One region of the Paenibacillus sp. J14 genome, then DNA from elsewhere that is predicted to be linked to it. Evidence: a T-box and tRNA genes for the amino acid it is inferred to sense, from the RefSeq annotation. Region 1 holds a T-box; the other holds one or more tRNA genes.
The links. A T-box is a leader RNA that pairs with one kind of tRNA and senses whether it is charged. The one in region 1 lies ahead of M891_RS0115880 (arginine--tRNA ligase), so its partner is inferred to be a tRNA-Arg.
Positions count from the first base shown of each region.

Region 2: it encodes a tRNA-Arg, which carries the amino acid that the T-box ahead of M891_RS0115880 (arginine--tRNA ligase) is inferred to sense. The anticodon was not compared.

Region 1 is NZ_JADQ01000043.1:13,925-19,311, forward strand. Features, by position in the region: gene M891_RS24050 (Ger(x)C family spore germination protein) at 1-342, opposite strand, end outside; gene M891_RS0115875 (spore germination protein) at 363-1,790, opposite strand; T-box leader at 1,935-2,157, shown strand; gene M891_RS0115880 (arginine--tRNA ligase) at 2,201-4,072, shown strand; gene M891_RS0115885 (ABC transporter substrate-binding protein) at 4,347-5,387, shown strand, end outside.
Region 2 is NZ_JADQ01000046.1:31,632-37,018, reverse strand. Features, by position in the region: gene M891_RS0116605 (carbohydrate ABC transporter permease) at 1-470, opposite strand, end outside; gene M891_RS0116600 (ABC transporter permease) at 487-1,443, opposite strand; gene M891_RS0116595 (LacI family DNA-binding transcriptional regulator) at 1,564-2,568, opposite strand; tRNA gene M891_RS0116590 (tRNA-Arg) at 2,781-2,855, shown strand; gene clpP (ATP-dependent Clp endopeptidase proteolytic subunit ClpP) at 3,068-3,664, shown strand; gene ade (adenine deaminase) at 4,287-5,387, shown strand, end outside.

The sequences.
Region 1 (5,387 bases):
ACCTTCCCGGGCCGTGGCTTCATCCACAAATAAAATTTGCATATGGGACATATACAATCTCCGCGACGACATGCCCACCATTTTGCGAATGGCTTCACTAATGGAATCAGAACGCATCGAAAGTACGAACGTCGGCGTACGTTCGGACGATTGCTTCCGCGACATTTGATTGGGATTCACAACCTGAAGGCTGACCTCATAAAGGTCATCCTTCTTGTCGATTCCCATAGCGAGCACAATCGATAGTTCATTTAATTCATTGCGATTCCAACAACCTGTCAGCAGCAGAATTAATGCGAGGGATATGGAAGCAAGAAAAAAACGCTTCTCCTGTCGGTACACAGGGATCATCTCCTTGAGTTCTACGGTCCTTTAGCTCCAGGTTGGTAAGGGAAACGGAGGATGGCATCCGATTGCTTCCGCGGTTTATAGGGAGCGACGGGCGATAAGTACGGGACACCGAAGGAGTGGAGCCCGCTTAAATGAACGACAAGCATGATAAATGCGATAGTCAACCCATAGATCCCGAGGGTTGAGGCGATCATCATGAACCCAAAACGCAGCATCCGAATCGGGATCGACATGGAATATGACGGAATCGCAAAACTGGCTATGGCCGTAATCGCTACGACAACCACCATGACGGTTGAAACGATTCCCGCTTCGACCGCGGCTTGTCCAATAACGATCGACCCCACGATGGATACGGCTTGACCGATCGTTCTCGGCATCCGAAGACCGGCTTCCCGCAGGATTTCAAACACGACTTCCATGATTAACGCCTCGAGAAAAGCCGGAAAAGGCACCCCTTCGCGTTGCGCCATTAAGCTCAATAACAACACCGTTGGAATTAAATCCTGATGATAGGTGGTTAAGGCGATATACAGTGCAGGGGCTAACAAGCATATCAGCATACAGAAATAACGAAGCAGTCGGGTGACGCTCCCATAAAGATACGATTGATAGTTATCCTCGGCAGATTGCAGGAAGTCGACGAATAAGGACGGCGCAAGGAGCACGAATGGCGTTCCGTCAATAAAGATAGCAATTCGTCCCTCCATGACCCCCGCCGCAATCGTATCTGGACGATCCGTGTTGTACAGCATCGGAAAAATCGTAAGCTTGTTATCCTGATTCATCACTTCCTCAATATATTCGCCCTCCAGCACGCGGTCCACTTGGAGGTTGCTGAGTTTGTCTTTCTGTTTACTTACGATCTGTTGATCTGCTAATCCATCCATGTACATAAGTGCGAGCTCTGTTTTAGTTTTATTGCCAGCCTGAATCGTCTGGACGCGAACCCGTGTATCCTTCACCCGATGACGAACCAGGGAGATATTCGTGCGGATCACCTCCGTAAATGCGTCCTTCGGTCCCCGAATAATCGGATGGGTATCCGATTCGGTAATTGCGCGTTCCTCTAATCCGGGAATGGAGACAAGCAAACCATCCTTATATCCGTCGATCAGAATCAGTGCTCCGCCTGACAACATTCCATTACTCGCATCCTCATGGTTCGACACGAAGCTGATGCCGCCTACGTTTACGACCTTGTCTTTGAGCTGGGTTGGCGTCATCTCCCCGTCTGAGGTCATCTCTAGAATCGGGCGGATGACATCCTGCTGTAAGATTTGACTATCAATAAGTCCTTCAATATAAACAATTGTGACTTGGGTTTGGTCCACCGGTAACAACTGACGGAACACGACGTCCGAACTGTTCCCAAAAAGTTCACTAAGGATTTCCAGGTTTTGCTGCAGTTTATCGACAAACTCGTCCGGTTGTTGCATGTTACGAGCCCCTTTGTTCTGATGGAAGTAGTAAGAGTATGACCAAAATTTAGTAATTCTACTCGAAAAGGCTACTCAAGGATTGTTTTTAGGAAAAGGCGAATTGACATTCCAAGCGAACCGGATATAATAATACAAAATATCCCACATTCGACGATTGGGAGAGTAACTGTCCGTTCTAGTCCAAGCGAGCCGGGAGGGTGGAAACCGGTACAGGGCTGACAGTGAAGCGGACCCATGAGAATGGTTGCTGAACGCAAAGTAAAGTAAGCAACCACGGCCCAAGACCGTTATCCTGCAGAGTGGTTAAACGTAGAGTTTAACAACAAGAGTGGTACCGCGAGCGCGTAATGCCTTCGTCTCTTTGATGAGATGAAGGCTTATTTTTTTGCCCAGGAGGAGTGGATGGAATGATCAGTAGATCGATGAAAAAGCATCTGAAAACGACCGTACAGCAAGTCCTTTCAAGGCTTGGACACAGCGTCGAGAAGCTGCCAGACATTGTAATTGAACGCCCCGCCCGTGCCGAACACGGGGATTATTCGACCAACATCGCGATGCAGCTGGCCAAAACCTTGCGCCAACCGCCGCTGCAGATTGCCGCGCTGCTTAAGAATGAACTGGAGCAAACGGGCCGCATGGAAGGGCTGTTCCACCAGATCGAAACGGCGCCGCCGGGCTTCCTGAACTTCCATCTGGATTGGAATGAATGGGCTCGCAAAGATTTTTCACTTCCGCAGGCTGTTCGTGAAAAAGTCGTGATCGAACATACCTCCATCAATCCGAACAAGTCCGCTCATATTGGTCATTTGAGGAATGCCTGCATCGGCGACTCGCTGGCAAGGCTGCTTAAGCGAGCTGGTTACCAAGTCGAAGTGCATAATTACATCGACGATCTAGGGAATCAGTTGGCTGACACCGTCGTTGGGCTGCTTCATGTAGATCATCAGGCTGCTCATGTGAGATTCGGGGATTTCTGTTGGGACATCTATTCCAACGTGAACAAGGAATACGAGGATCAACCTTCGCTGTTAGAGCAGAGAACGAAGGTGCTGCAAGCGCTGGAGGCTGGGGACGGGAATCTGGCTTGGGTTGGCTTACTTACAGCAGAGCGCATCGTGCGGGAGCATTTGGAAGAAATGAAGGCGTTTGGGATTGATTACGATTTGTTAGTTTGGGAGAGCAACATTGTCCGGGAAGGGTTCTGGGACACGGCCTTCCGATTGCTCCAGCAAACCGCACTCTTCCAGAAGGAGACGTCTGGTAAACTCGAGGGGTGTTGGGTCCTGAAGCAACCTGCAGCCGAAGATGTGGAGCCTGAAGCAGAGCATCAGGCTGATAAGGTGCTCGTTCGGTCCAACGGAATTTTGACCTATACGGCCAAAGATATCGCCTATCATCTGTGGAAGTTCGGGGTACTCGGAAATGATTTCAAGTACAAGCCGTTTGCGGACGGGCTCTGGACAACCCGTGCAGACGGTGTCACTGCTGATTACGGCAAAGCAGATCTCGTCGTGAACGTAATCGACCACAGGCAAGCGTATCCACAGGCGATGGTGAAGCAAGCGCTGGAGGCGTTAGGCTTCACAACCCAGGCGGAGAAGCTGCGTCACGTTGGTTACGGCGTCGTCTCGCTAAGCCCGGCCGCAGCCCGGGAGCTGGGCCTCGACACCTCAGACGGCAAAGCTTCGTACGCCATGTCCGGCAGACAAGGAATCGGTATCAAAGTGTCCGAATTGCTGGATCGGATGGAAACGCAGATCGATGCCAAGCGTTCTGATTCAGAAGGGTTGTCCAGCCGTCGGATTGCCGCAGCGGCGATCCGGTATTACCTGCTCCGGTTCGCTTTACCAACCGAAGTGGTATTCGACATTCAGCAGGCCACAGAGACGACCGGCAATACCGGCGTCTATCTGATGTACGCGCATGCCCGGGCGGCCAGCATCTTGGCCAAAGCTCAAGCCGACGGGATTCCTCGGGCGGAATCGCTTCAGCTTCCGGAGGACATCGCCCCTCAGGATCGTGCGGAACACGTCCTGCTGAGACAAATCGCGGCATGGCCGGATACGCTGGGCACTGCGTGTGAGGAACTATCCCCAACACCGATCTGTCATTACGCTTATGAGCTCGCTACCTTGTTTAATCATTTTTATACCGCCTGTCCGATCCTAAAAGCCGAGCCCGAGCGGCAGACCTACCGCCTATGGCTTACGGCAAAATTTAAGGAGACCATCGCAGAGGTGCTGGAGGTCATCGGATTGCCAGCTCCGGATCGCATGTAAACAAGGGCAAGGCAAGAGTAACACCAAGTGAAAGGCGCGACTGGAACCAACCAGCCGCGCCTTTTGCGTGGATGTCCCCCTCAGTCGCGATGCAGTTAATCAATGTTTTTTGATATCAATATTATTCGTGACGTTTTTTTGAATAAATTGAATCTTCGGCAAGTATGTTTTACTGGAAGGGATGTACACAGAATTGATTCATAAGTTAAACCATCGAGTTAAGCGCTTAACACGATGAGATTTACAAACCAAGGAGGGATCAAACATGGCATTGATGAAAAAAAGAGGTTGGGCCATCGCTTCCGTATTGTTGTGTACGGCTTTAGGCGGGGCGCTATTAGCCGGTTGTTCCGGGTCGGGCGACAAGACTAGCAGCTCCGGCAAAACAACGATTACGGTGACGTATCGCGATGACGGAGCCGGAGAAAAAGGCACGTTATACCGCTGGCTCACCGAGATCGCTGCAGATTACCCGAACAAGGATGTTGAAATTAAGCCATCCCCGATTCAAGCCTCGGAGGGGGACTATTTTGCGAAAGTTGCCTTAGCTTTGAAATCCAAAGATACCGCTCCAGATATCGTGACCGAGGATACGTTTATTCTCAATTCCGACGCCAGCGCCGGTTATTTGGAACCGCTGGATGAGCGGCTGAAGGACTGGGAGGATTGGTCAAACGGCTCGTTTATCGAGGCGATGAAGAAAGGCGTTACCGCCAGCGACGGCAAAGTGTACGGCGTACCGTACAACACGGATTCCCGCGGTCTTTGGTATAACAAAGAGATCTTTAAGCAGGTCGGCCTTCCGGAAGAGTGGACACCGAAGAACTGGGAGGAAGTGCTGGATGCAGCTCGCACCATTAAGGAAAAAGCACCGGACATCGTCCCGATTTGGATGAACATGGGCAAGGCGACCGGGGAAGCCACCTCCATGCAGACGTACGAAATGCTCCTTTACGGCACCGGCGAACGACTGTATGACGATGCAAGCGGAAAATGGATTATCGAAAGTCAAGGGATCTTGGATGCTTTAGGGTTCATTGAAACCGTAAACAAAGAGAAGCTCGGCCCGCCGCTCTCCAAGGTGCTGAACGGGCAGGCCGGCAACACCGCTTCCCGAGAATACTTGCCTCAAGGCAAGCTGGCCATCTCCCTCGACGGCTCGTGGATTACCGGCAACTATCTGGAAACCGGCGCTTCTCCATGGCCGGAATACAAGGACGTGCTAGGCTTTGCTCCGATGCCAACAAGTCAAGGTCAGGCACCAGGTTCCATCACGCTCGCTGGCGGTTGGGCATTGTCCATTCCAAGCAACGCC
Region 2 (5,387 bases), on a different contig from region 1:
TCGTAATAACTGAACAAAGCCGGAATGATATACACCCAGAAGCTGTTCAGCAGCCCCAGGGATTTAATCAGCAAGTACGTCGGGATCATGCCGCCTGAGAAAAACATCGTAATAACGCCCATCGTCACGTACAGCTTGCGACCGCGGACATTGTTCTTGCTCAGACCGTAGCCGATCATCGCACAGAAGAAGACGTGAGTCACAACGCCGATCACCGTCTTGAGGACCGAGATCAGGAACGACTGCCAAATCGTATCGTCTCGAAACACCGCCTGGTAGTTCTCCAAGGAAAACTCCTTTGGCCAGAAGACAAACCCGCCTTCAGCAAGAGCTCGTCCCGAACTAAAGGAAGAGACAATGACGTTCCAGAGCGGAATCACAATAACAATCGTAAATATGATCAGGATCGTCGCGTTCACCGTATCAAAGATTCTGCTGTCGAGATCCCGTTTGAGCACCTTTCGATTCATGGCTGCTGCTCCTTCCTTACAGGACAGATTGATTATCGTTGAGTTTGCTGGTCACCTTATTTGCCAGCACCAACAAAATAACCGATACGACCGAAACCCCAAGTCCTACGGCGGTCGCGTAGGAGAAGTCCCCCTGTGTTAACCCCATCCGGTACACATAGGAGTTAATCACCTCGGCCCTTTCACGGTTCTGAGAGTTCATCAGCACCAAGGTTTGGTCCAGGTTGGAGCCAAGCAGGCCGCTGATGGTCAGAATCAGGTTCAAGCTGATAATCATCCGCATATTGGGCAGCGTGATGTTCCAAATTTGCCGGAGCCGGCTTGCCCCGTCGATCTTCGCAGCTTCATAATAGGTCGGGTCGATCTTGGCCATGATGGCGAGGTATAGGATCGTTCCCCAGCCCGCCTCTTTCCAGACATCCGACAGCACCGCGATCCACCAATACTTGCCCGGATCAAGCAGGATATTTTGCGGCTTCGAGATCAAGCCCAAGTCCAGTAACAGTTGGTTGAACATCCCGGTCGTCGAAAACCAGGTGATCAGCATCCCGCCAAGTACGATCCAAGACAAAAAGTGCGGCAGGTACGAGATCGTCTGCACGATTTTTTTGAACCGCCCCATTCCGACCTCGTAGATCATAATCGCGAGAATAATTGGGATCACGAAGCCGATGGCCAGCTTCAGGAAGCTGATCCCCAGCGTATTCACCACGGATTCCCAGAAGTATTTGTCGGTGGCGATAATCTTAAAGTTTTCCAAGCCTACCCATGGAGCGGAGCTTAACGTATCGATGACGGTATAATTTTTGAAAGCGATCGTTAGTCCGTAGATGGGGATGTAGCAAAAAATAATCATAAAAATAATACCCGGCCAGATCATCGACTGGATTTCCCACTGCCTGCCGAAATCGATAAAGAACTGTTTCACTCGGATTCCCATCGGCTTTTTGGCTGACACAGCTGACTTCGCCATTTTGCGCTCCTCTCTTTATCCCGTATGGATAAAAACGTTTTTATTTTTAGCAATAGAATCCCTTTAATTAACCGCTTACAATTTTCGCTGAGCTCAAGTTCAGCTCCGTCTCAGCTTCTCTTAGCCTAAACGTACATGACTTGAGCCCCGCACAATTAATTGACCATCCAGCTTCTGCACCTTGCCCTGTTCCTGCTTCTTAATCATGTTCACCAGGTGATTAACTGCCAGGATCCCTTGTCTGGCGATTGGATTACGAACCGTCGTCAGAGGCGGCGTAAAATACTGAGCAATATCAATATCGTCAAACCCTACGACGCTGATGTCCCTTGGAACTTCAAGGCCATACGAACGCAACGCTTTGATACACCCGATGGCGCTCAAATCGTTACCGGCCAAAATCGCGTCCGGCACTTTGCCCGGATGCTTGTGAATAAACGCCCGGATCGCATTATAGGTACTCTCTTCCTCAAAATACCCCTGCACAATAAAATCCTCATCGATCGGCAGCTGATGCTCCCGCAAGGCCGCGAGATATCCCTCTTTCCGCTGTACGCTGTCATACATCGTATCGACGCCGGAAATGTAGGCGATTTTCTTATGGCCTAGGCTGATCAGGTATTTGGTCGCTTCATAAGCGGACGCATACGAATTGAAAATCACGGTCCCCATCGTTTCCTTCTGAATCACCCGATCCAGAAATACCGCCTTGATCTTGTCCTTCTCCATCATCGCGATATCATGGTCATCCACCCGCAATTCTTCGTAGATGATCACGCCATCCACCCGGCGCCCCATAATATTGCTGATAATCGTTTGCTTATCGGCAGTAACCATGACGTGCAGACCGTAACCCAACCGCTCGCTCTCGCGAGCCATCGACTCCACCAAAATGTAAAAATAAGGCCCGGATACACTCGTCGTAAAAAAACCAAGCATGTTCGTCTTCTTCGACTTCAGTTGCTTCCCGTTTAAGTTCGGTACATAATTGAGCTGCTTGGCAACCTTCAGCACATGGGATTTGGTCTCCGGATTCAACACATCCACATCGTTCAGCGCGTTGGATACCGTAGAGATCGAAACCCCTGCTGCCTTGGCTACATCCTTAATGGTGACTTTCCCCATCCCTGATTACACCCTTGTCTATAAAAACGTTTTTATATTCCTCAAATTACCATAGAAACGCTTTCATGACAATCCCCTATTTTTTGATCCCTTACAAAAAACGATCCGTCGCACCTCTTTGGGGGTTCCCATTTATTTTCTGCAAAACCTTTGGATCTACACCTTGCATTTTGTGTGGAAATGCCATATAATCTATTTTGTTCGCTAAATTTGCGCCCGTGGTCCAATGGATATGACGTAGGCCTCCGGAGCCTGAGATCGAGGTTCGATTCCTCGCGGGCGCGCCATATCATACACATGCAAAGTCCTGTCACAGAAGTGTTCTGGACTTTTTTATTATCTTGAGTTTGACTTTCTTTGACTTTCTCAAATAAATTGTTTATGATGAGATTAATCCTCATCATTTCCGTCAATTCTTAGATGGAGATGATGAATCCCAAACCATTCCATTCAACGGGGCGATTCACTTGAACACCCGAATTTTAAGGAGGTTTTATCGGTGAGTTATATTCCTATGGTCGTAGAACAAAGCAACCGCGGCGAACGCGCTTATGACATTTATTCCCGTCTGCTCAAAGACCGGATCATTTTCCTGGGCTCGCAAGTTAACGACGTTGTGGCCAACTCCATCATTGCTCAGATGTTGTTCCTGGACGCGGAAGATCCAACCAAGGACATTCACCTCTACATTAACAGCCCTGGCGGTTCCATTACGGCCGGTATGGCGATTTTTGATACCATGCAATTTATCAAAGCGGACGTCTCCACCATCTGCGTTGGGTTGGCCGCTTCGATGGGCGCCTTCCTGTTGAACGCAGGTGCGCCTGGCAAACGTTATGCGCTCCCTAACAGCGAAATCATGATTCACCAGCCGCTCGGCGGAGCGGAAGGTCAAGCGACGGACATCGAGATCCGCGCTCGCCGCATCCTCAAGATGCGCGATAAACTGAACCGAATCCTCTCGGAACGCACGGGTCAACCGCTGGAACGGATTGAGAAGGACACCGACCGCGACTACTTCATGAGCGCGGCAGAAGCGAAGGAATATGGCTTGATCGACCAAGTGATCGAGAAAGTGAATCCAGCCAAAGCTTAAGGCGATATAAAAAAAGGCTGCTCTCCGAACAGAAAATACTGTTCGAGGAGCGGCCTTTCTTGTTATATTAATCTTTAAATAACTTAACGCGAAGGTTCAAAAAGTCGGATCGCAAGTTACTACAGGCACATAGCCTCTAGATAAGCCTTCGTTCTGCTGACTGTCTTTCAGCTGATAGCCCGTCTGCGGGTAGCCTATCTGCTGGCTACTCTGCTGCTGATGGCGTGTATCTCGTAGCACTTCTGCTGGCAGCCTTCTACGACAGCACATCTGCCGATAGCCGGTATCTAGATGCACTTCTGCTGACAACCCTGCTGATGATGACCCGTATCTAATTGCACTTTTGCTGTAACCCTGCTGTCGATGACGTGCATCTAGTAGCCATTCTGCTCTAACGCTGATGAGAAGCACTATTGGGGCGAAATTAGCGTGCTCGCGGCTCTAACGACGCTGAGAAACACTATTTCGACGGAAATGCCTATTTATAGGCAGATACGGGGGAAATAAGCAGTCTGGTAAGCGTTACAGTTGAAACATCGTGATTTTGGCAGGAATAAGGTCGGTGGCAAGCGTTAGAAGTCTGACTTTTTGAACGACATTGTTTAAAGGAGCGAACCGGGAAATGGAATCCAGAAAAAAATTGTATGAAGTAAGCCGTACGTTGGCGGATGTCGCCATGGGCAAAGCCAAAGCCGATTTGGTGGTTAAGGGCGGCACCTTAGTCAATGTGTATACCGGAGAGCTGCTGCCGAATACGGACGTTGCGGTGGCTGAAGGGCGGATCGCCTTCGTAGGGGACGCAACGCACACCATTGGCGAGAACACCGTCGTGATCGATGCGGCAGGTCGTCACCTCGTTCCCGGGCTCCTGGACGGGCATATGCACGTGGAGAGCACCATGCTGTCGGTGGCGGAGTTTGCCAAAGCTGCGCTTCCGAAAGGAACGACCGGTATTTTTATGGACCCGCATGAAATTGCCAATGTGTTCGGGGCGGAGGGCGTGCGCTGGATGCACGAGGAGGGCCAGGCCTTGCCGCTGAAGGTATATACGACCTTTCCTTCCTGCGTACCTGCCACCGATCACTTAGAGGATGCCGGGGCGTCGCTGGACACCCGCGATATTGCCGAAGGGATGACTTGGGACGGTGTTGAGGGGCTGGGCGAAGTCATGAACTTCCCTGGCGTCGTATTCGGAGACCCGAAAATGCTCGGCGAAATCCAAGCCACAATGGAAGCGGGCAAAACCGTCACCGGTCATTTTCCAAGCGACGACGAGCGGATGCTCCAGGCTTACATCGCCTCAGGCGTGACTTCCTGCCACGAGACCGTGACCCGGGAGCAAGGGCTCGCCAAGCTGCGCCTCGGCATGCACCTGATGATCCGGGAGGGATCGGCGTGGCATGACGTCAAGGAAGTGATCAAGGTCGTCACCGAGGATAAGGTGAACACCTCGAACATTATGCTGGTCACCGACGATGTGTATCCGCAAACCTTGATTGAAAAAGGTCACATGAACCATGTCGTACGCCGGGCGATTGAAGAGGGCGTCGACCCGGTGACGGCGATCCAGATGGGGACGATCAATACGGCGCGGTACTTTAAGGTCGACGGCGATGTGGGGGGCATTGCGCCAGGCAAATGCGCGGACCTGCTGCTGATCGACGACCTGCGGCGGATGGAGCCGTCGACGGTCATCACCGACGGCAAAGTCGCCTATGACGCC